DNA from 3 places in the Tardiphaga sp. 862_B3_N4_1 genome. Region 2 is predicted to be linked to each of the others. Evidence: riboswitches for the same ligand, from Rfam matches in the RefSeq annotation. Region 2 holds a riboswitch; each other region holds the start of a gene.

Region 1 (7,977 bases), on a different contig from region 2:
TCGCGGCCGTGCTGACGCCGCCCGATGTGATCAGCCAGGCCTCCCTGGCGATCCCGCTGCTGATCCTCTACGAAGGTTCGATTATCGCGGTCAGCATGGTCGAGAAGAACGCCGCCAAGGCCGCTGCTGCCAAGGCTGCGGCGGGGACCGGCACGGACGTGACGCCGGCGGAGTAGGCGCCTACGTGTTCTTGTAATTGCAATTGTGCCAATCTACCTTAAGTTGTTCAGCTGGCGCTGCTACGGAGGTGATTGTGGCCTTTGCATTTGATACACTCGGCTATTCCAAGCGGCTCCGCGAAGCCGGGGTAGCGAACAATCAGGCCGAGGCTCATGCCGAAGCGGCACGGGATTTCATCATGACCGAGCTTGTCACGAAATCCGATCTCTTCGCTGTTAAGTCCGATCTGGACGCGCGATTGTTGGCGACGCGCAACGATTTGCAGGCAGCCATGGAGACTCAGACGCTTCGTCTTACAGTGCGCTTGGGTGGCATCGTCGTTACCGCAGTGAGTGTCGCCGTCGCCTGCATTGGAATACTTGCGTTTCTGCTGCGAGCGCACTAACGGGGCGATCGCGCCATTTCATGTTCCAAATGTCAGCTATTCGGGGTACTCAGAGCCGCTTTCGCTCAGGAATCCCGTCATGCACGACATTAAATCGATCCGCGACAATCCCGAAGCTTTCGACGCTGCGCTGAAGCGGCGGGGGCTGGCGCCGCTGTCGGCATCGCTGCTGGCGATTGATGAGGCGCGCCGGACCGCGATCCTTGCGTCCGAGCAGGCGCAAGCCCGGCGCAACGCGGCATCGAAGGAAATCGGCGAGGCCAAGAAGACCAAGGACGAGGCGCGCGCCAACGCGCTGATGGCTGAGGTCACCGAGCTCAAGACGACGATGCCGGCGATGGAAGCCGCGGTGAAGAACGCCGAGGATAAGCTCAAGGTCGCGCTTGCCGAAATCCCGAACCTGCCGCTCGACGACGTGCCTGAGGGGGTCGACGAACACGGCAATGTCGAGCGTCATCACTTCGGCGCCAGGCGCAACTACGCGTTCACGCCGAAAGCTCATTACGATATCGGCGAAGCCTTGGGCTTCATGGATTTCGAGGCCGCGGCCAAACTCTCGGGCGCACGCTTCGTCGTGCTTAAGAAAGGCCTTGCACGGCTGGAGCGTGCCATCGGGCAGTTCATGCTCGATCTGCATACGAATGAGCATGGCTACACGGAAGTGAACCCACCGCTCTTGGTTCGCGACGATGCGATGTTTGGCACTGCGCAGCTTCCGAAGTTTCGCGATGATCAATTCGCCGCCGGTGCGATCGGTAGTGAAGGGCAGGGTTACTGGCTGATCCCGACCGCCGAAGTCCCGCTGACGAATCTCGTCCGTGAATCCATCCTTGACGAAAAAGAGCTGCCGCTGCGTATGACGGCGCTGACGCCGTGCTTCCGCGCCGAGGCTGGTGCTGCCGGCCGCGATACGCGTGGCATGATCCGCCAGCACCAGTTTACCAAGGTCGAATTGGTTTCGATCACCACGCCTGAGGAAAGCAAGAACGAGCATGAGCGCATGCTGTCCTGCGCCGAGGAAGTGCTGCGCCGGCTTGGCCTGCATTACCGCGTGATGACGCTGTGTACTGGCGACATGGGTTTTGCTGCGCAGAAGACCTACGACATCGAGGTCTGGATGCCGGGCCAGGGCGACGGCGGTGCTTACCGCGAGATTTCGTCCTGTTCGGTCTGCGGCGATTTCCAGGCGCGGCGCATGGATGCGCGCTCGCGCGGGCCGGATGGCAAACCGCGCTTCGTGCACACTCTGAATGGTTCGGGCACCGCCGTCGGTCGCGCGCTGATCGCCGTGATGGAAAACTATCAGCAGGAAGATGGCTCGATTGCCGTGCCGGATGTGCTGCAGCATTATATGGGCGGGCTTAAAGTCGTCCAAGCCGGCTAGGCGTCGTCGCGCGCCAGCCGCTCACGCGCGGCTGGCCGTCACCAGCGCACATTTGGCTTTCTCGGCTTTTATGTTGACAAAGCCCATATGCGTCATCGGAAACGCCTTGCGGCTTTTCGTGCTGACGGTCTCCGCGATGACGCGGCGACGCTCCGTCACATAACGCCCATCCCGGCTGCGGAAGGCACAGGCGATTTCGAGGTCCTTGACCGGATAGTCGTTGGCGTTGCGCACGGTGAACGTCATCAGCGCCCTGGAACCGAGGCCGCCGCGGCGAAACGATTGGCGGGAGAGGCTGAGACGGTTGAGCTCCGCGGCGTCGGGGACGCTGACGAGTTGTGAAGACGTGGGTTTGGCAAAGTCCTCCTCACTCAACTCGTCGGGCATAGTTGCCAGTACCGCCGTATTGAGGGTGAGATCGGGCTTGGTCTCGGCCAATCTGGGAAGCAGCAGCCACCCCGTCAGGGCGACAACCGCGATCGCCGGCAATCCGATGATCAACACCCGTTCGAGCTGTTTCGCCATCTCCGTCGCCCTGTGGGGCGCTGCGACCAAGGCCATCCGGGTCGAGCGCGCATGCTTCAGACGCAACTGGCACACACCTACCTAAGTTAAAAATCCCGACGACGCCGAAATGTTCCGGCTCACGGGAAAAATCGCCTTCGAGACAGCCTCGGCAGCGCACGAGTAGCGCCCAAAATGGGGGTGGCAAAAGCGGGCACATGCTGGCAAAAACCGGTGCCGGCCAGCGGCCCTCCCGATCGAAAAGGCACCTCACGAATGCGCATTCTCTGCACCAATGACGACGGCATTCACGCCCCCGGCCTGAAGATCATCGAGCAGATCGCCAAGGAATTGTCCGACGACGTCTGGGTGGTGGCGCCCGAGCTCGATCAATCCGGTGTGTCGCATTCATTGTCGCTGAACGATCCGTTGCGACTGCGCGAAGTCGGCCCGCGGCACTATGCCGTGCGCGGCACGCCGACCGACTGCGTCATCATGGGCGCGCGTCATATCCTGAAGGACAAGCAGCCAGATCTCGTATTGTCCGGCGTCAACAAGGGCCGCAACGTCGCCGAGGACGTGGTCTATTCCGGTACCATCGCCGGTGCGCTCGAGGGCACCATTCTCGGCATTCCGTCGGTGGCGTTGAGCCAGGAATTCTCGATGGAAACGCGTCACAACCCGCAATGGGAGACCGCGTTGAAATATGGGCCGGACGTGCTGCGCAAGGTCATCAAGGCGAGCGTGCCGAAGAACACCGTCATCAACGTCAACTTCCCGGCCTGCGCGGCCGACGAGGTGAAAGGTGTCGTCGTCACCCGGCAGGGCAAGCGTAATCAGGGCTTTCTGCGCGTCGATGAGCGGCGCGATGGCCGCAACAATCCGTATTTCTGGATCGGTTTCGAGCGCATCGTCGCCGCGGAAGCCCCGCTGGAGGGTACCGATCTCGCAGCGCTTGCTGCGCGCTATGTCTCGGTCACGCCGCTGCGTCTCGATCGCACGGATGATGTATTCTCCGAAGCGCTGACCAAGGCGCTTGGCTGAGAGTTCGAAATAGGCGAGTGGGCTCGCCTAGACCGCGACGCCCTTGAGCGTCGTTGACAGCACCTGCGCCAGCGTTTCCATCTGGAACGGCTTCTGCAGCGTCGGGCGGTCACGAAATTCTTCCGGCAGGCCTTGCGCGCCGTAGCCAGTCGCGAAGATGAACGGGCGGTTGCGCGATGCGATCACTTCCGCGACCGGCGAAATCACCTTGCCGTTGACGTTGACGTCGAGGATCGCAATGTCGAACTTGGCAGACCCAGCCAGCTTGATCGCTTCGTTGATGTCACCGGCTTCGGCGGCTACGCTGTAGCCGAGTTCCTCGAGCATATCGGCGACCATCATGCGGATCATGACCTCGTCTTCGACCAGGAAGACGGAGCCGCCCGGCGGGTTCGTTGCAGTCATGGCCGGTTTCCTTGCCCCAATCCTCTGAACAAAATCGCAAATTCCCGGGTTGAACGCAATCTCGACGCATTGCCATTTTCGTGACCCAAAGACGCATGTCGCGTGTTCGGTACCAGATAGAGCAAGATCAGGATTTCAGCGCCCCGCCCATAACAGGCTGGTATGTTGCTGGTTCCGCGCGCGGAACAATAAAAGTTGTCGTTAGGCTATCCCGGTTCCGATCGCAGAAATACATCAATCTATCTTTGCTAGATCGAGAGTGTTTCTAACCTGTGCTGCGTGAGGCATTTCCATGATTACCGTCGGACAGCCGCCCGAACAGATGACGTTTCAGCTTGGTCTGCGGCGCCGTGGGATCAGCGATCGGCTGGTGCTGCGCGCAATGGAGGATATTCCGCGTGATCGCTTCGTCGAGCCGAACGATCGCGCCCACGCCTGGCGCGATACGGCCTTGGCCATTGCCTGCGGTCAGACCATCAGCCAGCCCTTCGTGGTGGCCTATATGACCGAACAGCTGCAATTGAATGCTGGTCACCGTGTGCTCGAGGTCGGCACGGGATCGGGCTACCAGGCCGCGATCCTGTCAAAGCTCGTCCGCGACGTGCTCAGCATCGAGCGCTATCGCACGCTGGCCGACGCCGCCCGGACCCGGTTGGAGGCACTCGGCCTCCACAATATCGAGGTCATGCTCGGCGACGGCCTCAACCCGGCTGCCAATTTGGGATCGTTTGACCGGATCGTCGTGACCGCCGCAGTGGAGGAGGTGCCGGTGGCGCTGACCGATCGGCTTGAGGAGGGGGGTATTCTGCTTGCGCCGGTTGGTCCTCATAATGGCGTCCAGACCCTGGTCCGGATCCGCAAAACCGGGGATGGATTGGAGCGAAAGGAGCTCGTGGATGTACGTTTCGTGCCTGCACTTCCGGGCATCGCGCGCGAACTCTGAAAAAAGTTCGTGAACGGCTGTCACGTGTTGGTCGCAAGGTTAAAGGCTTGGTAACGGAGACGGTGTTTACTCAATTCAGTTGTTTGTTGCGTATGAGTGAGTAACCAATGTCCAGCGTTGTCGAGTTGCTTTACTCGCGCCGCGCTCCGCAGGTCGCGGTGCTGGCGCTGATGTCTATCGGTTTTGCCGGCTGCAGCGCCGACATGCAGACACGGCTATCTCAGAATCCAAATTTTGACTCAGGTCAGTCCCGTGGCTTTGGCTGGCAAGGCGAAACCACCGGCTCGGTGCCGCAGCGAGCACCGCGCGCGCCGGTCGAGCGCCAGGAGCTGCCGCAGTATCAGCGCCCGGCCTATAATCCGCAGCCGCAGTATCAATCGCAGGCTTTGCCGCCGCCGATCTCGGCGCCGCAGTCCTATCCGACAGCTCGTCCGGTTGCGTCGGCTGCACCCGTCAGCGGGGGCGGCAACGGTATGTATACGCCGCCGCCCGCACGTGCGCCGATCGAAACCACCGGCTCCACGGCGCCGCGCTCGGTTGCAGCGACCAATGGCCTTGCCCGTGATGGCGGCACCTCGATCATCGTCGGCACCAGCGACACGCTCGACGGTCTGGCGAAGCGCTACAACGTCTCGTCGGCCGCGATCCTGCAGGCCAATGGCTACAAGGGTCCGCGCGCGCTGTCGCCCGGCCAGTCGCTGATCATTCCGCGCCAGGGCGCTGCGGCAACTCCGGCCGTTGCCGCTGCTGCGAGCAAACCTGCCGTCGGCGCATCGACCATGCATTTCGTCAATCGCGGCGATACGCTGATGAGCATCTCGCGCCGGAACAACGTGCCGGTCGCCGAACTCGCGCGCGCCAATGGTCTGGCGCCGACTGCCCAATTGAAGCTTGGCTCCAAGATCACGGTACCCGGCGCGCGTACGGCCAATGCAGCTCCTGCAGCAGCGCCGCTCGCTGCGCCCGTCGCAGCCGTGACGGCCGCTCCGGCTGGCGCGGTCACGTCCGCTGCCGTGGCCCGTGTTGCTTCTGCCGAGCCCGCACAGAAGGCCCGTCTGGCAAGTGCCACGACGACGCCTGAAGAAACCACGCCGGAATCGCCGACTAAAGCCGCTGACGCAACCGGCGCTTTGCCGACGTTCCGTTGGCCGGTGCGCGGCCGCGTGGTCACAGGCTACGGCGCCAAGACCAATGGCAAATCAAATGACGGCATTAATGTCGCCGTGCCGGAAGGCACGCCGATCAAGGCAGCCGAAGATGGCGTCGTTGCCTATTCCGGCAACGAGCTGAAGGGCTACGGCAATCTGGTTCTCGTTCGTCACTCCAACGGTTACGTCACCGCATATGCCCATGCGAGTGAGCTGATGGTGAAACGTGGTGAGACCATCAAGCGCGGTCAGGTGATCGGCAAGTCCGGCCAGTCCGGCGAAGTCACTTCGCCGCAGCTTCACTTCGAGATCCGCAAGGGCTCGTCGCCGGTCGATCCGCTGCAATTCCTCAACGGCGCATAAGCGCAGTCCACGAAGTGTAGTTAGCATTTGAGCAAGCCCGGCCTCGTGCCGGGCTTGATGCGTTTGATCTCGGGGCTACGGCCCACTCCAGCTCCGGAATCTTCAACGCGCTGCCGCGAGTGGGCAGCTTGCGCACGCAAGCTCGGTTGACTGCCGCGCGATGTTGCCCATATGTGAGGATGTCGTGGTTCTTCGGGAAGATTTGCCCGAAGCTAAGAGGGAAGCCGGTGAGGCGTTAAGCCAAGGCCGGAGCTGCCCCCGCAACTGTAAGCGGTGAGCCGCTGTCCATTAAAGTCACTGAGACCCGCAAAGGTTTTGGGAAGGCCGGACAGCAGCATTGACCCGCGAGCCAGGAGACCTGCCTCGACAACATAAACGTCCTCGGGCGGGGTGTCCCGGTGGTGCGGTTGCGATTCCGCGACTGCCGTCGTGGAATCCAGACGTGTCACTTTGGCCTTTTGCCCCCAATCATTGGGGTTAAGCCATGTCTACTGTGTCAAAGTCTACTTCTTCAAAGTCTTCTGCCAAATCTACGTCCTCCCTTCCTGTTGCTACATTGGGAACGCCACGGATCGGTCCGCGGCGTGAGCTCAAGATGGCGCTGGAAAGCTATTGGTCCGGTGCAATCGACGAGAATGCGCTGATCGATGTCGGCGTCGGGCTGCGTGCCGCAAATTGGGCGCGTCAGAAGTCGCTCGGGATCACGGTCATGCCGTCGAACGACTTCTCCTTCTACGATCAGGTGCTCGATACCAGCGTCATGGTAGGCGCCATTCCCAAAGTCTATGGCTGGAAGGGCGGAGACGTTTCCTTCGCGACCTATTTTGCCATGGCGCGTGGATCACAAGGCGCTGGGCATGACGAGGCCTGCACGCACGGCTCTCATGCGCAAGACACGTCGCAAGGCGTACCAGCACAGGAGATGACCAAGTGGTTTGATACCAACTATCATTTCATGGTGCCTGAGCTGGTGCAGGATCAGACCTTCGGTCTCGCATCGCGCAAGCCGATCAAGGAGTACGAAGAGGCGAGATCGCTCGGCTATCAGACGCGGCCTGTGCTGGTCGGCCCTGTGACCTATCTGAAGCTGGCCAAGAGTGCGGATGCGTCATTCGATCCGCTGACGCTGCTCGATCGATTACTGCCTGTTTATGTCGAGGTGCTCGGGGAATTGGCCGACAGAGGCGCAGAATGGGTGCAACTGGATGAGCCATGTCTGGTGCTCGATCTTGACGCGCCGGCCCGGCAGGCGCTGCAGCGGACCTACGCCGCCTTTGCAGAAGCGGTCCCGCAGCTCAGGATCATGCTGAACACTTACTTTGGCGAACTTAGCGACAACCTCGATCTGGCCCTGTCGCTCCCCGTCGCCGGGCTTCATCTCGATCTGGTTCGGGCACCCGATCAGTTCGACGAAGTCGCTGCGAAGGCGCCGAAGGATCTGGTCCTCTCGCTCGGCGTGATCGATGGACGTAATATCTGGCGGTCCGATCTGTCCAGCCTGCTCGATGGTCTGGAGCCCATGGTCGATCTCCTGGGGAGGGATCGCGTTGAGCTCGCGCCGTCCTGTTCGCTGCTACATGTGCCGATCGATCTCAGCCTTGAGACTGATCTCGATCCGGAC
Region 2 (7,977 bases):
AGCCCGCGGGCGCGAGCATCCATCACGCCGACGGCGCGCAGCGCCAGCAGCGTGACGGTCTGCACCGCGTCGCGCAGCTTGGCCTGATCTTCGAGATTGTCAGGCGCCATCGGCCCGACCAGCGCTTCATGCAACGCGCCGAGCAGTGCGGCGGCTGCGAGCGCCGTGTCCTGCGCCGGCAAATGACCGGCGCGAATGGCTGCAGCGATGCGGGATTCGATCTCGCCGGCGATCTCGCGGCGGCTGGCCAGTCGCGACTCCGTCACATCGACTTCGACCGGTTCGGCCAGGATGCCCCACGACAATTTGCGGTGAGAGACGACATGCACGGCCACAGTGGTCACCGCAGCGGCGAGCGCCGATGACGGACCCGGCGCGGCATCCGCAGCCCGGCGAATCGCGGCGAGTTCGTCGCGCGAGACGTCAGCGATGAGTTCGGAAATCAGGTCGGCCTTGGACGGGAAATACCGATAAACCGTGCCCGCCGCGACATTGGCGCGAACCGCAACGGGTGCAATCTGAACCGCCGCCATGCCACCTTCGGCACAGGTTTCGCGGGCCGCCGCCAGAATGGCGCTGCGCCGCGCCGCAAGCCGCTTCACGACTTGATGGGTCCGTCGGTAAACCATGAGCGTCTCATCCCCGGCACCCCTTGGACAACCTGACGGCTGTCACAAATAAGGCGCGTAACTTCAAGGTTTTGAGCGAGCTTGAGGGTGCCCGCGATAAGAACTGAACACTAGTTCAGACTCGTTGACAAGGTGTTTTGCGCATAGCGGGATTCAACTTTTCGGGTAGACCTAGCCGCCAAAACCGAGCGCCCGGGCGGCCGCGGCCACCGCCATGCCAGTGATGACGGCAATGAAGTCGTTGCGGCGGATGATGGTCACTGCCATCGCAGCCAGAATGGCGAAAACCACCACCGGCCCGCCATTGACCGCCACGGGCAGCGCGGCGGCGACGATGATCGAGCCCGGCAATGCATCGAGCATCCGCCGCACCCGCGGCGTGACATTGACGTAGCCCATCAGCCAGTAGCCTCCGAGGCGCGAGGCCACTGTGACCGCCGTCATGACAGCAAAAGCGACCATCACATCGCTGCGCAAAAATTCCGTCATGCGGACACGCCCGCCGGATGTTGCGGTTCGGGTTCGTCCATGAGCCCGGCACTGATCGCTCCCGATAGCGCGCCGGCGATGATGAACCACCAGCCCGGCACCAACCAATGCACCGCGAGGGCAACGACGCCCGACACGACCCAAGGGATGGCACGGCGGGGGCCCTTCCATGCGGGCACCAGCATCGCGGCATAGAAGGCCGGCATCACCAGATCGACACCATACTTTCTCGGGTCAGTGAGTTGTTCGGCCAGCAGGAAGCCCGGGATGGCCGAGAACAGCCAGGTGAAATACAGCACGATGCCACCGCCGAGATAGAACGACGCATCGGCCCCGCCATGATCGCGATAGCGCATCGCGGCGAGCCAGCCGCCGTCGGTCACGAGCAGCATCGACGGATAGGCCTGCCATGCGGGCAACGTGCCGAACCACGGGCGCAGTGTCGCGCTCATCAGGAAGAAGCGGATGTTTACGGTGAGTGTGAGCAGCGCCAGCGTCGCGATCGCACCCGGCGTCAAAACATCCGGCCACGACTGCACCGCAACAAACTGTGACAAGCCGCCATAGACCGTCGCCATCATCACCTCGACTTCGGCAAGCGAGAGGTTCTTCTGCGCGCACAGCGCACCGAATGCCATGCCGAAGGCCAGCGTGCCGGGCAGCATCGGACCGATGGCAATGATGCCAGGCACGATGGCGGCCTTCGACCAATAGGCTGGTGCTTTCGGGATGTGGCTGGAATGCATCGACTGATCCGCGTGACGCCCGCAGGCCAATCATGCCTGCGGGCATCACGCGATCAGGTCAAGCGATGCGGATTCATATGCGCCATGCAGCGGCGGATATGAGACCAAAGACTACTCCCAGTTCAGCGCGCCACCATTCTGGTATTCGATCACCCGGGTCTCAAAGAAGTTCTTCTCCTTCTTCAGATCCATGGCTTCCGACATCCACGGGAACGGATTTTCCGTCTCAACGAACACCGGCGCCAGGCCTATCTGGGCGCAGCGACGGTTGGCGATGAAATGCATATAGGTTTCGCACAGCGCCGCATTCAGCCCGAGGAAACCGCGCGGCATGGTGTCCCGCCCATAGGCCGCCTCGAGCTCGGCCGCCGTGCGGATCATGTCGCGGATTTCCTCCTGGAACGCCTTGGTCCAGAGATGCGGATTTTCGATCTTGATCTGGTTGATGACGTCGATGCCGAAATTCAGGTGAATGGATTCATCGCGCAGGATGTATTGGTACTGTTCGGCGATGCCGACCATCTTGTTGCGGCGGCCGAGCGACAGGATCTGCGCGAACCCCGTGTAGAACCACATGCCTTCGAAGATCACATAGAACGCCACGAGGTCACGCATGAAGGCCTGATCGGTCTCCGGCGTGCCGGTCTTGAAGTCGGGATCGTCGAGATGCTGGGTGTGCTTGAGCGCCCAGGCGGCCTTCTCGGTGATCGACGGCACCTCGCGATACATGTTGAACAGCTCGCCCTCATCGAGACCAAGGCTTTCGACAATGTACTGGAATGTGTGCGTATGCACGGCTTCCTCGAACGACTGCCGCAACAGATACTGGCGGCATTCCGGATTGGTGAGATGGCGATAGATCGCCAGCACGATATTGTTGGCGACGAGGCTCTCTGAGGCCGCGAAGAAACCGAGATTGCGCTTGATGGCGCGGCGTTCGTCTTCGGTGAGGCCATCGCGCGACTTCCACAGCGCGATATCCGCCTGCATCGAGACTTCGGTCGGCATCCAGTGATTGTTGCAGCCCGCGAGATACTTCTCCCACGCCCACTTGTATTTCAGCGGCAACAGCTGATTGACGTCGGCGCGGCAGTTGATCATGCGCTTCTCGTCCACCGAGACGCGGCCGCCGGAGCGATCGATGGTGCCGAGGCCGGTGGCGTCGGTGGGAGATTGCGGGATCGGGATGAAGGCGGGGGTTTTGGGAGCGGATGAGGTATCGGACCAGTCGAGCATGGGTGTTCCTGGAGATAGCTGAGTTTGATCGGTCGTCATTGCGAGCGAAGCGAAGCAATCCAGAAGGCCGCGAGCGCGGAAAGAACTGGATTGCTTCGTCGCTGCGCTCCTCGCAATGACGGCGGAGAGAACGCTGCCTTTACTGACACGCCTCGCATTCGGGATTATCGATCGAGCAGGCCATCGCTGCAGACAGATCCGGTGCAGTGACGGCGGAGGATGCCACGAGGATCGGCGCGCCTGCCGTCTTAGCTGTCGCGACCGTCGCCGAGACTGCGTTGAGCTTGCCGTCGGTACCCTTCAGCGTCGATTTCTCCACATGCGTCGCGCTGCGCGAGCGCAGGTAGTAGGTCGTCTTCAATCCCAGCGTCCAGGCCAGGCGATAGAGCTGATCGAGCTTCTTGCCTGAGGGATTGGCAATGTAGAGATTGAGCGACTGCGCCTGATCGATCCATTTCTGCCGGCGCGAGGCCGCCTCGATCAGCCACGCGCTGTCGATTTCGAACGAGGTCGCATACAGCGCCTTGAGATCGTCGGGCACGCGATCGATCGATCCGACGCTGCCGTCGAAATATTTGAGGTCGGAGACCATCACCTCGTCCCACAACCCGCGCTTCTTCAGATCGCGCACGAGGAAAGCATTCACCACTGTGAAATCGCCTGACATGTTCGATTTGACATACAGGTTCTGATAGGCCGGCTCGATCGACTGCGCGACGCCGCAGATATTGGAGATCGTCGCTGTCGGCGCGATCGCCATCACGTTGGAATTACGCATACCGGTGGACTTCACACGGTCACGCAGGCCGTTCCAGTCGAGCGTGGTCGAGCGATCCATCTGCACGCCACCGCGGGCTTCCGCGAGTATCTCGATGGAGTCGATCGGCAGGATGCCGCGGCTCCACAGCGATCCATCGAAGGACGGATAACGGCCGCGCTCGGCGGCGAGATCTACCGATGCGGAGATCGAATGGAAGGCAATCGCTTCCATGCTGGTGTCGGCAAACGCCACGGCCGCATCCGACGCCATCGCGATACCCTGCACCTGCAGTGCATCCTGAAAGCCCATCAGACCGAGACCGACCGGGCGATGCTTGAGGTTGGAACGCCGCGCTTCCGGGATGGTATAGAAGTTGATGTCGATGACATTGTCGAGCATCCGCATCGCCGTGGTCACGGTGCGCTTCAGCTGCGCGTGATCGAGACCGTCCTTGCCGATATGATTGAGCAGGTTGACAGAGCCGAGATTGCAGACCGCGACCTCATCATCGGACGTATTCAGCGTGATCTCCGTGCAGAGATTCGATGAATGGATCACGCCAGCATGCTGCTGCGGCGAGCGCAGATTGCAGGGATCCTTGAAGGTGATCCAGGGATGGCCGGTCTCGAACACCATGGTCAGCATGCGGCGCCACAAGTCAGTTGCGCGCACCTTCTTGAACACGCGGATCTCGCCGCGCGCAGCTTTTTCCTCATAGGCTGCGTAGCGCTCGGCAAACGGCTTGCCATAGAGATCGTGCAGTTCCGGCGTCTCGTCCGGCGAGAACAGCGTCCATTCGCCATCAAGCTCGACGCGCTGCATGAAAAGATCCGGCACCCAGTTGGCGGTGTTCATATCGTGCGTGCGGCGGCGGTCGTCGCCGGTGTTCTTGCGGAGATCGAGGAATTCTTCGATGTCGATGTGCCAGGTCTCGAGATAGGCGCAGACCGCGCCCTTGCGCTTGCCGCCCTGGTTGACGGCGATGGCCGTATCGTTTGCGACCTTGAGGAATGGCACCACGCCCTGGCTCTCGCCATTGGTACCCTTGATATGCGCGCCGAGACCGCGCACGCGCGTCCAGTCATTGCCGAGACCGCCGGAATATTTCGCCAGCAGTGCGTTGTCCTTCACCGACTTAAAGATGCCGTCGAGATCGTCGGCCACCGTCGTGAGGAAGCAGGACGACAGCTGCGGCCGCTGCGTACCCGAATTGAACAGCGTCGGCGTCGAGGCCATGAAGTCGAACGACGACAGCAGATTGTAGAATTCGATGGCGCGGGCTTCGCGGTCGATCTCGCGCAGCGCGAGGCCCATGGCAACGCGCATGAAGAAGGCCTGGGGCAGTTCGATGCGATTGCCCTGCACATGCAGGAAGTAGCGATCATAGAGCGTCTGCAATCCCAGGAACTGGAACTGAAGGTCCCCTTCCGGCTTCAGCGCGGCAGCGATTCGCTTCAGGTCGAAGCGCGCGAGTTCGGGATCGAGCAGCTCGGCCGCAATGCCGGTCTTGATATAGGCGCCGAAATATTCGGCGTAGCGCGTGGTCATGTCGGCCTGCGACGCGTGGGTCGGCGTGCCCCCTACAATGGACAGGACTTCGGTGCGCAGCTTGTCGAGCAGCAGGCGGGCGCTGACAAAGGTGTAGTTCGGCTCCTGCTCCACCAGCGTACGCGCGGCCATGATGCCGGCCAGTGCCAGCTCATCCAGCGTAATGCCGTCATAGAGATTGCGGCGGGTTTCCTCGAGCACCGGGGCGGCATCGACTCCGTCAAGGCCGGCGCAGGCCTCGTTGACGATCAGCGCGAGACGCGCCGAATCGAGAGGCGCGCGCGTGCCGTTGGCGAGCGTGACATGCAGCACCGGTGCGGTGGAAACCGGCGCGGGCTTGGCTGCCAGTTCCTCGGCGCGGGTGCGAGCGCGCTCCTCGCGGTACAGGACATAAGCGCGGGCCACCTTGTGGTGCTCGCTGCGCATCAGCGCCAGTTCGACCTGATCCTGGACGTCCTCGATATGGAAGGTGCGGCCTTCGCCGACGCGGCGAGTCAGCGCCGCCACGACTTCGCCGGTCAGCTGTTCCACCGCCTCATGGACGCGGCGCGAGGCCGCTGCCGTGTGGCCCTCGACGGCCAGAAAGGCTTTGGTCATGGCCACGGAAATCTTGCTACCGTCGAAGGGAGATACAGTGCCGTTGCGCCGGATGATCTGCATCGAGGGTTCGCGCGCAGGCGCAGCAAGCGTTTCCGGGGACAGCTGAATCAGCGGAGCGTGAGCCGCATCGCGGCCGTTGGACAGAGCGGAAGAGGAAGTAGGCATCGGCAAGACCCCGTGTGATGCATCAAGCAATGGGGGCTGGGGCCGAAAGGACGCTGCAAAATACACGGCGGAGATCCGCCGGCATTGCCTGCAAGCGACCGCTGGGACACCCCGCCCATGGACGTTCTGGTGTCGCGGCAGGTCTCCTGGCTCGCAGGTCAATGTCTGTTTCAGCCTTCCCGATGCTTGCGCATCAGTGACTTCAATCGAAACAGACTCACTGCTTACAGTTGCGGGGGCAGCGCCGGAATATGACGCAAAACAGCGTCTTTACCGGCTTCCCTCTTAGCCACCAAGTCTTGCGACAGGGCGGACCGTGACATCTACATTTGGTGTGACCCGCGGTGAAGTGTCAAGCGGGCATTGCGATCCACGGCAACAAATCCCGTAGGGCTGTTGGTTCAGTGGACAACCGCTTGCGTGGCGGAAACCGCGGGATCGTTGGCGGTTTCTGAACGATGCGATTCGTTGCCGCCGAGCACCGCGAAGCGCAGAACATCGTGATCAACCGATGGAGGATGCGATGCGCGACCTGATGACGACCACTGAAAGGATCAACTTCAACGGTTTCGTAGAGCGAGCGGGTGCGGTCACGACGTTCGAGACGACGGATCAGATCGCCCGGCGCCGCCTCGACGAGATGCTGAACGAAGCGCTGAGGGACAGCTTTCCTGCGAGCGATCCGATTTCTTCGCTGCAACTCGCCTGAGCAGAATCAAACCGCTCGAAAGCTGGCCCGATACTGGCTGGGCGTCAGACCCAGCCGTCGCACGAAAACCTGACGCATATGTTCGGCGGTGGTGAAACCGGATTCATAAGCCACCACCTTGAGCGGCAGATCGCTGCCTTCGAGACGGTTACGCGCCGTGTCGATCCGGGCGCCTTCGACAAAATCCGCCGGCGTCATCTTTGTTTCCTGCTTGAATACCCGCGCAAAGGTGCGCGCACTCATGCCCGCAACCTCGGCCAGTTCATCCACGCTGTGCGCGTCACGCAGATGGGCCATCACATGCGCGTGGACCCGCGCGATCGGAGAATGCGGCTCGGCCGGCGGTACCAGATAGGGACTGAATTGCGACTGGCCACCCTGGCGCTGCGCCACCACAACCAGACGCTTGGCTACGGCCAGCGCGACATCCGCGCCATGATCTTCCTGGACCAGTGCGAGACCGAGATCGATCCCTGCGGTGACGCCGGCCGACGTCACCAGCGCGCCGTCGCGGCTATAGATGCGATCGAACTCCACATGCGCTTTGGGGAAACGCAGCGCCAATAGCGGCGCATTCTGCCAGTGCGTCGTCACCGTCTTGCCGTCGAGCAGGCCTGCATGGCCGAGCGCGAATGCCCCGGTGCACACCGAGCCGTAACGCCTCGCCTGGAGCGCCGCATTGGCCAGCCACTCTGTAAGCTGCGGATCCGCCTCTGCCGTCGGCAGCCCAGGCCCGCCGGCCACCAGAACCAGATCCCAGGGTTTGTTCGCATCACTGAACGCCAGATCGGCAGATATCCGCAGACCGTTCGATGCACGCAGGGCGCGCAGTCTGCAGCGACAAGTGTGATGTCGTAGCCGTCGCCCGGCGCGACGAAGCCATTGGCCTCCATGAACACATCAAGCGGACCGGCTACGTCCAGCGACTGGACGCCCGGAAAGATCGCAAGAGCAACGGTCTTCATGGTGATGCTTCATTCCGACGGCGAGGACAGGCCCAAGTCATTCTGAATAGATAGTGGTCTTGCGGCAGGAAATCACGGGCGAATGGCAGCTTTGCAGGGCGCGGCGCGATTGCGAGGACACAGCCCCCGG
Region 3 (7,977 bases), on a different contig from region 2:
GCCCCGATAACCACGACGAAGTTGAAGGCGATGGAGACGAAGACGACATTGTCGCTGGAGCCGAAAAAGAACGCGAAAGGCACGACAACCAGCGCCATTACGATCAGCGCTGCCGCGCGCAGATGCATGAGGCAGAAACCGCAGCCGATCGATGTGACGGCCATAAAGAACGCAACGTGGCTTTTGCTATAGGCGTCGCCATAGGGAAACAGGCTGAGGCTCCAGGCAGTGAACGCGACGCCGAGAATGCCTGCAAAGATGATCGAGCCGGTGAGCTTCTCGACGGCCTGATTGAGTGACAGCGTGGTGTTCCGCGCTCTCAGCCAGCTCAGTATCCGGATCACACAGATTGCATCGAATGCAGCAGGGAGATAGACGGTAAGCAGATGTGGCGCAGTACCATAAAAGGTGATCGCAAGTGCCGTCGTGTTGACGACCACCAGCGCATACATCATCGGCACCTGACGGGTGAAGGCAGCGAGTTTCGCTTCCACCAGTTCGGGGTTTTCGCGCGGCACGCGGAAGATCGTTCCGATTTGTGATGCCGCCATTTCGAAGTAGTTCAGCATCGTACCGTCCTGGACTCTGCACTGGTAAGTTAGATACCTATCGCAACTTCTTTAAGATTGGCCTGCCTCGGTTGTCTAAAGTTCGAGCGAGTAACCAATTGTTCTGATTGGTGTATTTTCTTCTGTTTGCGATGGTGCAGGTGCGAAAAGGTCGGGGGTGGTATTAAGAAACCGACCTTGCGTCAGCGACATCGCAGCGGCATGAGGTTGAAGAAGGTCCATTCGCCGTGGGTGAGAGGAAGAACATGACAACAGCGAGCAGGGTGTTCGAATGATCTATGTGAGCTCGCTCGGAGGCCTTGCTGCTGTGGCAAACTCACTGCCGTCCTTCGATCTGCTGACCCTTCTGTCGCCCGCCGCGAGCGAGCGCGACTGGAGCGGGTTGGCGCGTGAGCGTCATGTGGAACTGACTTTTCACGATATCGTCGAGGTGACGCCGGACCTGATCGCGCCAGATGCCGACGTCATGGGTGCCATTCTTCAATTCGGCCGCGGCAGCATCGCTGATCGCCCGATGCTCATTCACTGCTGGGCAGGTATCAGCCGTTCCAGCGCTGCGGCTTACGCCATCGCCTGCGATCGCAATCCCGGCTACGAGGGGGCGATTGCAGATGAACTCCGCAAACGCTCTCCTTACGTGACACCAAACAAATTGATGGTGCAGTTGGCCGACGAACAGCTTGGCCGCGACGGCCGCATGGTCGAAGCCATCGCACGCATCGGCCGCGGTGCGGACGCTTTTGAAGGTGAGCCTTATCGATTGCCGTTGAACTGGCCTATTTGATCAGGGCCGCGACACCAAGCAGAAAGCCGATCTCGAATAGTTGCTCCACAGCACCGAGCACGTCGCCGGTGTAACCACCGATCAGACGACGCGACCAGAGTGCGAGCAGTGCGGCGAGCGCTGCGCCGAGCAGAAGACCCGCAAAAAGCGATACGACCGAGATGAGCATCAGCGGGATCGCCGCAAGCACGACCACAACAAGTGCAAACAACGATTCCTCAAATCGCACGGGCGCCTCGGCGTAAGTGACCTTCATCGCGCTGGTATCGCCGCTATAGGGCAGGCGGTTCATCACGAAGGCCGGCATGGCGCGTGCTGCGGCGTGGACGGCGATCAGCGCTGCCGCACCTGCCCACAGTGGTAATATGGCGAGGGCCGCGATACGCAGCGCCGTGCCCAGGCAAAGTGCGAGCGCCCCGTAGGTGCCGATGCGGCTGTCCTTCATGATCGCAAGGCGCTTCTCGACGGTCCAGCCCCCGCCGAAGCTGTCAGCTGTGTCGGCGAGGCCGTCTTCATGCAGCGCGCTGGTCAGAGCGATGCTTGTCGTGATCGCCAGCAGGGCGGAAATCAGCGGTGACCAGAATTCGCCGGCAACGAGAAACACGATTGCGGATGCAGCGCCGATGCCGGCGCCGACCACCGGAAAATACTTCATTGCACGCGCAAGCCAGTCAGGCCCTTGCGCGTCGATAGTTGCCGGTACCGGCAGCACCGTCAGGAAACGGATCGCATTTAAGAGATGCGGATCCGGCCTCATCTAGATCTTTCCGGCCAGCACGTCGTCGAGGCTGGCGACGTCGGTCAGCATGCGCGCCGCAGCACGGACCAACGGCACCGCAAGCAGCGCGCCGGTGCCTTCACCGAGCCGCAAGCCGAGATCGAGTAGCGGCTTGGCATCGAGCGCGTTCAGCACGATGTCATGGCCGCGTTCGGCCGAGCGGTGTGCGAAGACGCAGTAGTCGCGTGCAGCCGGGCACAGGCGAACGGCGAGCAGTGCCGCGGCGCTGGAGATGAAGCCGTCGATGATCACCGGCCGTCGTTGCGAAGCTGCGCCGAGGATCGCTCCGGCCATGCCTGCGATTTCCAGTCCGCCGAATTCGGCAAGCACATCCAGCGGCGCAGTTGCGTCGCTGCGTGCTGCCGCCTTCGTGATCGCCGCGCGCTTGCGCGCCATGCCGGCATCATCCTGCCCGGCGCCAACGCCGATACAATCATCCAGGGGGGCCGGCGCGAGTCGATGAACCACCAGTGCCGATGAGGCCGTGTTGCCAATTCCCATCTCGCCGAGCGCGATGATGTCTGCGCCGGCCTTGATCTCACCGACGGCGATTCTGAAGCCGCGCGTCAGCGCATCGGCCGCGTGCTCTGCCGTCATCGCTGGCTCGCGCGCGGCATTCGCCGTACCCATGCGAACCTTTGCATCGACCAGCTTCGGGTGCACCGGCAGCTCGGCGGCGACGCCGATGTCGATCACGCGCACACCGATGTCATTGGCCGCGGCGAAAGCATTGGCCGTGGCGCGGCCGGCCAGATAGGTCATCACCATCGCGACCGTGACCGCCGACGGATATTGCGACACGCCTTCGGCTACGAGTCCGTGATCCCCCGCGAAGACCAGCAGCACGGCATTGTCGCCGCGGGGCTCGCCCGGATGCCGGATCATGCCGAGCTGCAGCGCCAGGTCCTCGATTCTCCCCAGCGATCCCGGCGGTTTGGCCTTGCCGTCGATGACGGCGCGGATGCCTGCCGCGATCTGCGGGTCAACAGGCGCAATGGCGGGCGGCTGCCACAAGGACTGGGAATAAGCGGGCATAGGGTTCCTTTTCGCGGCCTAACTGACGCAAGACGACCTACAAGGTCAACAGGTCCGGGCGACAGTCCGTCGGCGCGGTTGACCCCGGCGCACCCGGCAGATAGCGTCTTTTGCGATGGTCCTTCCGCGTGGAAGGTGAATAGGGAAGCCGGTTTGAGGCCGGCGCTGCCCCCGCAACTGTAAGCGACGAGCCCGCGCCGGTGCCACTGGGAATTCTTCAGAATTCTTGGGAAGGCGGCAACAGGCTATGACTCGCAAGCCAGGAGACCTGCCATCACGAACTGTGCTTTGGAGGCGTCGTCGGGGCGGGGTGCACCGGACGGGAGCGAACCGACGGCCATGCTGTCGGCGCGATCCAACAAAGCTCGTAGGCCCGTGAGGGCATGAACTGAGCATGTGATGGATCACGACAGCGCCGATATCTCTGGCGAACAAATTTCGGTCGAACCGCCGCGCCCTGTGCCGGCTGGTCCCGTTGTCGTGAGCGTGTGCATCAGCTGCAAGGCCGCCGAAACCGGCACGATCATCGGGCCGGACATGTTCGACGCGGTGAAGGCCGCGCTCGGCGAGGGCGATGCCGCCGTGATGGTGCGTCCGGTGCAGTGTCTCAGCGTCTGCAAGCGGCCAGCAACCGTCGCGGTGACGAGCCCTGACGGCTACACGTTCCTGTTCGGCGATCTGCAGACCGATAGCGGCAGCGCGGCGCTGGTGTCTTTCGTGGAGTCCTATCAGAAGGCCGACTACGGCCTGGTGCCATGGCGCGAGCGCGCCGAGGTGCTGCGCAAGGGCATGGTCGCGCGCGTGCCGCCGATGCGGTGGTCGCCTGAAGATGGGCGTGCGCCGAAATGACCGCGACCTCTACCACGTTGGTGCTGGGTGGTGCGCGCTCGGGCAAGTCGTCCTTCGCCGAAAAGCTGGTCGATGGCATCGGCCTGACGAAAATCTATCTGGCCACTGCGACGGCCGGTGACGACGAGATGCATGCCCGCATCGCGCAGCATCGCAGGCAGCGCGGCGAAGGCTGGATCACCGTGGAAGAGCCGCTGGCGCTGGTCGATGCGCTGACGCGCGAGGCGACGGTCGGCCGCGTCGTGCTGGTGGATTGCCTGACGCTATGGCTGTCGAATCTGATGTTTGCCGAGCGCGATCCGGAGATCGAGGCGAAGCGCCTCGTGCGTTTTCTCGATGTCTCGCGCTATCCAATCGTGTTCGTGTCCAACGAAGTCGGCCTCGGCCTCGTACCGGAGACACCGCTCGGCCGCGCATTTCGCGATGCGCAGGGCCGGCTCAACCAGATCATCGCGGCCGCCGTGCCGAATGTTGCTTTCATTGCAGCCGGGCTTCCGCTCTGGCTCAAGCGTTCCCAGGAGAATTGAATGTCCCGCGTTCCCGTCACCGTCCTCACCGGATTTCTCGGCGCCGGCAAGACCACGCTGCTACGCTCGCTGCTGACCCAGGCTGATGGCCGCCGCATCGCCGTGATCGTCAATGAGTTCGGCGATGCCGGTTTCGATGGCGGTCTGGTCGAGGAATGCGCGGCAAAGGCCTGTGCGCCCGGCGATATCGTCGAGCTTACCAATGGCTGCATCTGCTGCACCGTCGCCGACGACTTCGTGCCGACCATGGATAAGCTGCTGTCGCGCGAGCGTCCACTCGATGCCATCGTCATCGAGACCTCCGGCCTCGCGCTGCCGCAGCCGCTGTTGAAGGCCTTTGCCTGGCCGGCGGTGAAGACTCGCGCCACTGTCGATGGCGTCGTCACTGTCGTCGACGCACTGGCGCTCTCTGAAGGCCGTGTCACGCTGGACGAAGACGCTGTTGCCGAACAGCGCGCCAGGGACGAAGGCATCGAACACGACGACCCCATCGAGGAAGTGTTCGAGGACCAGCTCGCTTGCGCTGATCTGGTGGTTTTGTCGAAGAGCGATCTCGTCGCTCCGGAAAAACTCGCCGAGATCGAAGCCAAGCTGAAAGCCGTGTTGCGCCCCGGTGTCAGCATCGTGCGCTCGAAGGGCGATCTCGCGCCATCGGTGCTGATCGGCCTCAATGCCGCCGCCGAGGACGACATGGCCGCTCGTGTCGGCCATCACGGCGAGGAAGAAGAACACGACCATGACGATTTCGACAGCATCGTCGTCAAACCCACCGCTGCTGCGAGCATCGATGCGATGCGAGCGCGCATCAGCGACGCGCTTGGCCTCGACGGCGTCCTCCGTGTGAAGGGCCATGCCCGCATCGCCGATAAATCTGCGCCGATCGTCGTGCAGGCCGTCGGTGCCCGCGTTGAACTCGCCTTCGCCCGGCCGGACGTGATGCAGGCCGAGCATCTGGTGGTCATCGGCCTCAAGGGATTCGACGGCGACGCCGTGCGAAAGGCACTCGCCGGGTAACGCAGGTTCACCCGCATGCATCTGAAGCTCGATACCTCCGGCAACATTGACGACGGCGACGTCGCCCGCGATCTCGGGCAGGACACCGCCGATATCGTCGTGCTGTCGGCGGCTGACAGCGATCTGGCGGCGTTCAATGCGGCGCATGCGACACTGCCGAGCGATTTCCCCAGCGTGCGCTTCACCAACATGCTGGCGCTCGGTCATCCCGCGTCGGTCGATCTCTATGTCGAGCGCACGCTGGCTGAGGCGAAGATCGTGGTGCTGCGCATGCTCGGCGGCATCAGCTATTGGCCCCATGGTGTGGAGAGTCTGCGCAGCGACGCGCTGAGCCGCGGTAGCAAGTTCGCCTGCCTGCCCGGCGAGATGGACTGGAATGCCGAGCTGGCTGCACGTGGCACTGTCAGCAGCGATGACACCCACGCACTCTGGCGCTATTGCAGCGAGGGCGGTGTCGATAACGCGCAACTCGCGCTGCGCTATGCCGCGCATCTGATAGGCCACGGCGAGCAACCTCCCGCCGCGCGGCCGATGCCGTCGGCCGGGTTCTGGCCGAGTGAACCGACACCAGATGATCGGCCCAATGCCATCGTGATCTTCTATCGTGCGCTGGTCGCAGGTGGGGACACCGCCGCGATCGATGCGGTGCGTCTGTCTTTGAGCGCGCGCGGTCTCAACGCCGTTTGCCTCTATGTCACCAGCCTGAAAGATGAGCGCTCCGCCGCATTCCTGCGCGCCGCGCTTGCGGCCTATCCGCCCGAGATCATCATCAACGCCACGGCCTTCGCCACAGCGACCGCGCATGACGATGCCGGCGTGCTGTCGGCCTCCGGCTGTCCGATTCTGCAGGTCGCGCAGGCCGGCATCTCGCGCGCCAGCTGGGAAGCCTCTACTCGCGGCCTGACGCCGCGCGATCTGGCGATGCATGTGGTGTTGCCGGAAGTCGATGGCCGCATCTTCGCCAATGCCATCGCCTTCAAGGAACGTGGCGCCAGCGACGGCGGCTTTGCGCCGACAACATTGCAGCCAGTGCAGGATCGGATTGATGCGACCGCTGATCTGGCGCGCGCCTGGGTGCGCTTGCGCCGCGCTGCGGCGCGCCAACGACGCGTCGCGCTGATCCTGGCCAATTATCCCAATCGCGATGGACGCCTTGCCAATGGCGTCGGCCTCGATACGCCGCAGAGCCTGATCGATGTGATCGCCGCGATGCGCGAAGCCGGCTACGGCACTGGTGACGCGCCTGACACGACGGCCGCCATGATGCAGCTATTGCAACAGGGGCCAACGAATGCGCTTGCCGGTCGCGCGGAGCGAAGCGGTGGCGTGACGTGGCCGCTGGCTGACTATCACGCGGCCTTTGCGACGCTGCCGACCAATGTGCGGCTGGCTATTGAGTCACGCTGGGGCAAAGCTGAGAACGATCCGCATGTGGTCGACGGTGCATTCCGTCTCGGCCTGCATCGTTTCGGCAATATCACTGTCGGTGTGCAGCCGGCACGCGGTTACAATATCGATCCCAAGAGCACCTATCACGATCCCGATCTGGTACCGCCGCATCACTATCTCGCCTTTTATCTCTGGCTGCGTCGCGGCTTTGATACCCATGCGGTGGTGCATCTCGGCAAGCACGGCAATCTCGAATGGCTGCCGGGGAAAAGCGCCGGTCTGTCAGCCGATTGTCTGCCCGATGCCGTACTCGGTCCGCTGCCGCATCTCTATCCGTTCATCGTCAACGATCCCGGCGAGGGTATTCAGGCCAAGCGCCGCACCTCCGCCGTGATCATCGATCACCTGACACCACCGATGACGCGGGCCGAATTGCACGACGATCTGGCGCGGCTGGAGAACCTGGTCGACGAATATGCCATGGCGACCGATCTCGATCCCAAGCGCGCTGCCGTGATCGCCGAAGACATCCTGTCGCTCGCCCGCGCGCAGCAGATCGATGCCGACGTCAATGTCGCTCGCGACATGCCGACGGGCGAGGCGCTGCGCGCGCTCGACGCACACCTCTGCGATCTCAAGGAGATGCAGATCCGCGACGGATTGCACATCTTTGGCCGCGTGCCCGAGGACGCGCAGCGCAATGATCTCCTTGTATCCATCGCGCGCCTGCCGCGCTCGGACATCAAGCCGCAGGATGCGTCACTGCATCGCGCATTGGCTGCCGATCTCGGTCTTGGCACGTTCGACCCGCTCACCCGTGATATGGCCGATGACTATCTCGGCCCGCGCCCCGGCGTTCTTGCCGATGTCAGCGATGCAGTGTGGCGCACTACAGGTGACACCGTCGAACGAATCGAAGGGCTCGCGCTGCAACTTGTCTCCGGCGAGCTGCTCTGCGATCCCACCTGGACGCGCGCCACCGATGTGCTCGGCTGGATCACTACGACACTGCGACCCGCCATCGATGCCTGC

The links. A riboswitch is a leader RNA that binds a small molecule or an ion and turns the genes downstream of it on or off. The one in region 2 is predicted to bind cobalamin.
Region 1: another riboswitch for cobalamin. It lies ahead of metE (5-methyltetrahydropteroyltriglutamate--homocysteine S-methyltransferase); the one in region 2 lies ahead of AB8B02_RS30540 (ribonucleoside-diphosphate reductase subunit alpha).
Region 3: another riboswitch for cobalamin. It lies ahead of AB8B02_RS00020 (DUF1636 family protein); the one in region 2 lies ahead of AB8B02_RS30540 (ribonucleoside-diphosphate reductase subunit alpha).

Annotation. Positions count from the first base shown of each region.
Region 1 is NZ_JBPWQB010000001.1:2,058,538-2,066,514, forward strand. Features, by position in the region: gene tatC (twin-arginine translocase subunit TatC) at 1-176, shown strand, start outside; gene AB8B02_RS09610 (hypothetical protein) at 254-565, shown strand; gene serS (serine--tRNA ligase) at 645-1,949, shown strand; gene AB8B02_RS09620 (hypothetical protein) at 1,971-2,474, opposite strand; gene surE (5'/3'-nucleotidase SurE) at 2,730-3,497, shown strand; gene AB8B02_RS09630 (response regulator) at 3,525-3,902, opposite strand; gene AB8B02_RS09635 (protein-L-isoaspartate(D-aspartate) O-methyltransferase) at 4,195-4,845, shown strand; gene AB8B02_RS09640 (peptidoglycan DD-metalloendopeptidase family protein) at 4,953-6,356, shown strand; cobalamin riboswitch at 6,525-6,736, shown strand; gene metE (5-methyltetrahydropteroyltriglutamate--homocysteine S-methyltransferase) at 6,841-7,977, shown strand, end outside.
Region 2 is NZ_JBPWQB010000002.1:2,796,160-2,804,136, reverse strand. Features, by position in the region: gene AB8B02_RS30560 (TetR/AcrR family transcriptional regulator) at 1-629, opposite strand, end outside; gene AB8B02_RS30555 (AzlD family protein) at 801-1,118, opposite strand; gene AB8B02_RS30550 (AzlC family ABC transporter permease) at 1,115-1,864, opposite strand; gene AB8B02_RS30545 (ribonucleotide-diphosphate reductase subunit beta) at 1,976-3,100, opposite strand; gene AB8B02_RS30540 (ribonucleoside-diphosphate reductase subunit alpha) at 3,240-6,173, opposite strand; cobalamin riboswitch at 6,293-6,507, opposite strand; gene AB8B02_RS30535 (hypothetical protein) at 6,697-6,882, shown strand; gene AB8B02_RS30530 (GlxA family transcriptional regulator) at 6,889-7,668, opposite strand.
Region 3 is NZ_JBPWQB010000001.1:1,006-8,982, reverse strand. Features, by position in the region: gene AB8B02_RS00040 (putative bifunctional diguanylate cyclase/phosphodiesterase) at 1-569, opposite strand, end outside; gene AB8B02_RS00035 (tyrosine phosphatase family protein) at 841-1,353, shown strand; gene cobS (adenosylcobinamide-GDP ribazoletransferase) at 1,346-2,110, opposite strand; gene cobT (nicotinate-nucleotide--dimethylbenzimidazole phosphoribosyltransferase) at 2,111-3,166, opposite strand; cobalamin riboswitch at 3,266-3,456, shown strand; gene AB8B02_RS00020 (DUF1636 family protein) at 3,566-4,015, shown strand; gene cobU (bifunctional adenosylcobinamide kinase/adenosylcobinamide-phosphate guanylyltransferase) at 4,012-4,542, shown strand; gene cobW (cobalamin biosynthesis protein CobW) at 4,543-5,556, shown strand; partial or broken gene cobN (cobaltochelatase subunit CobN) at 5,572-7,977, shown strand, end outside.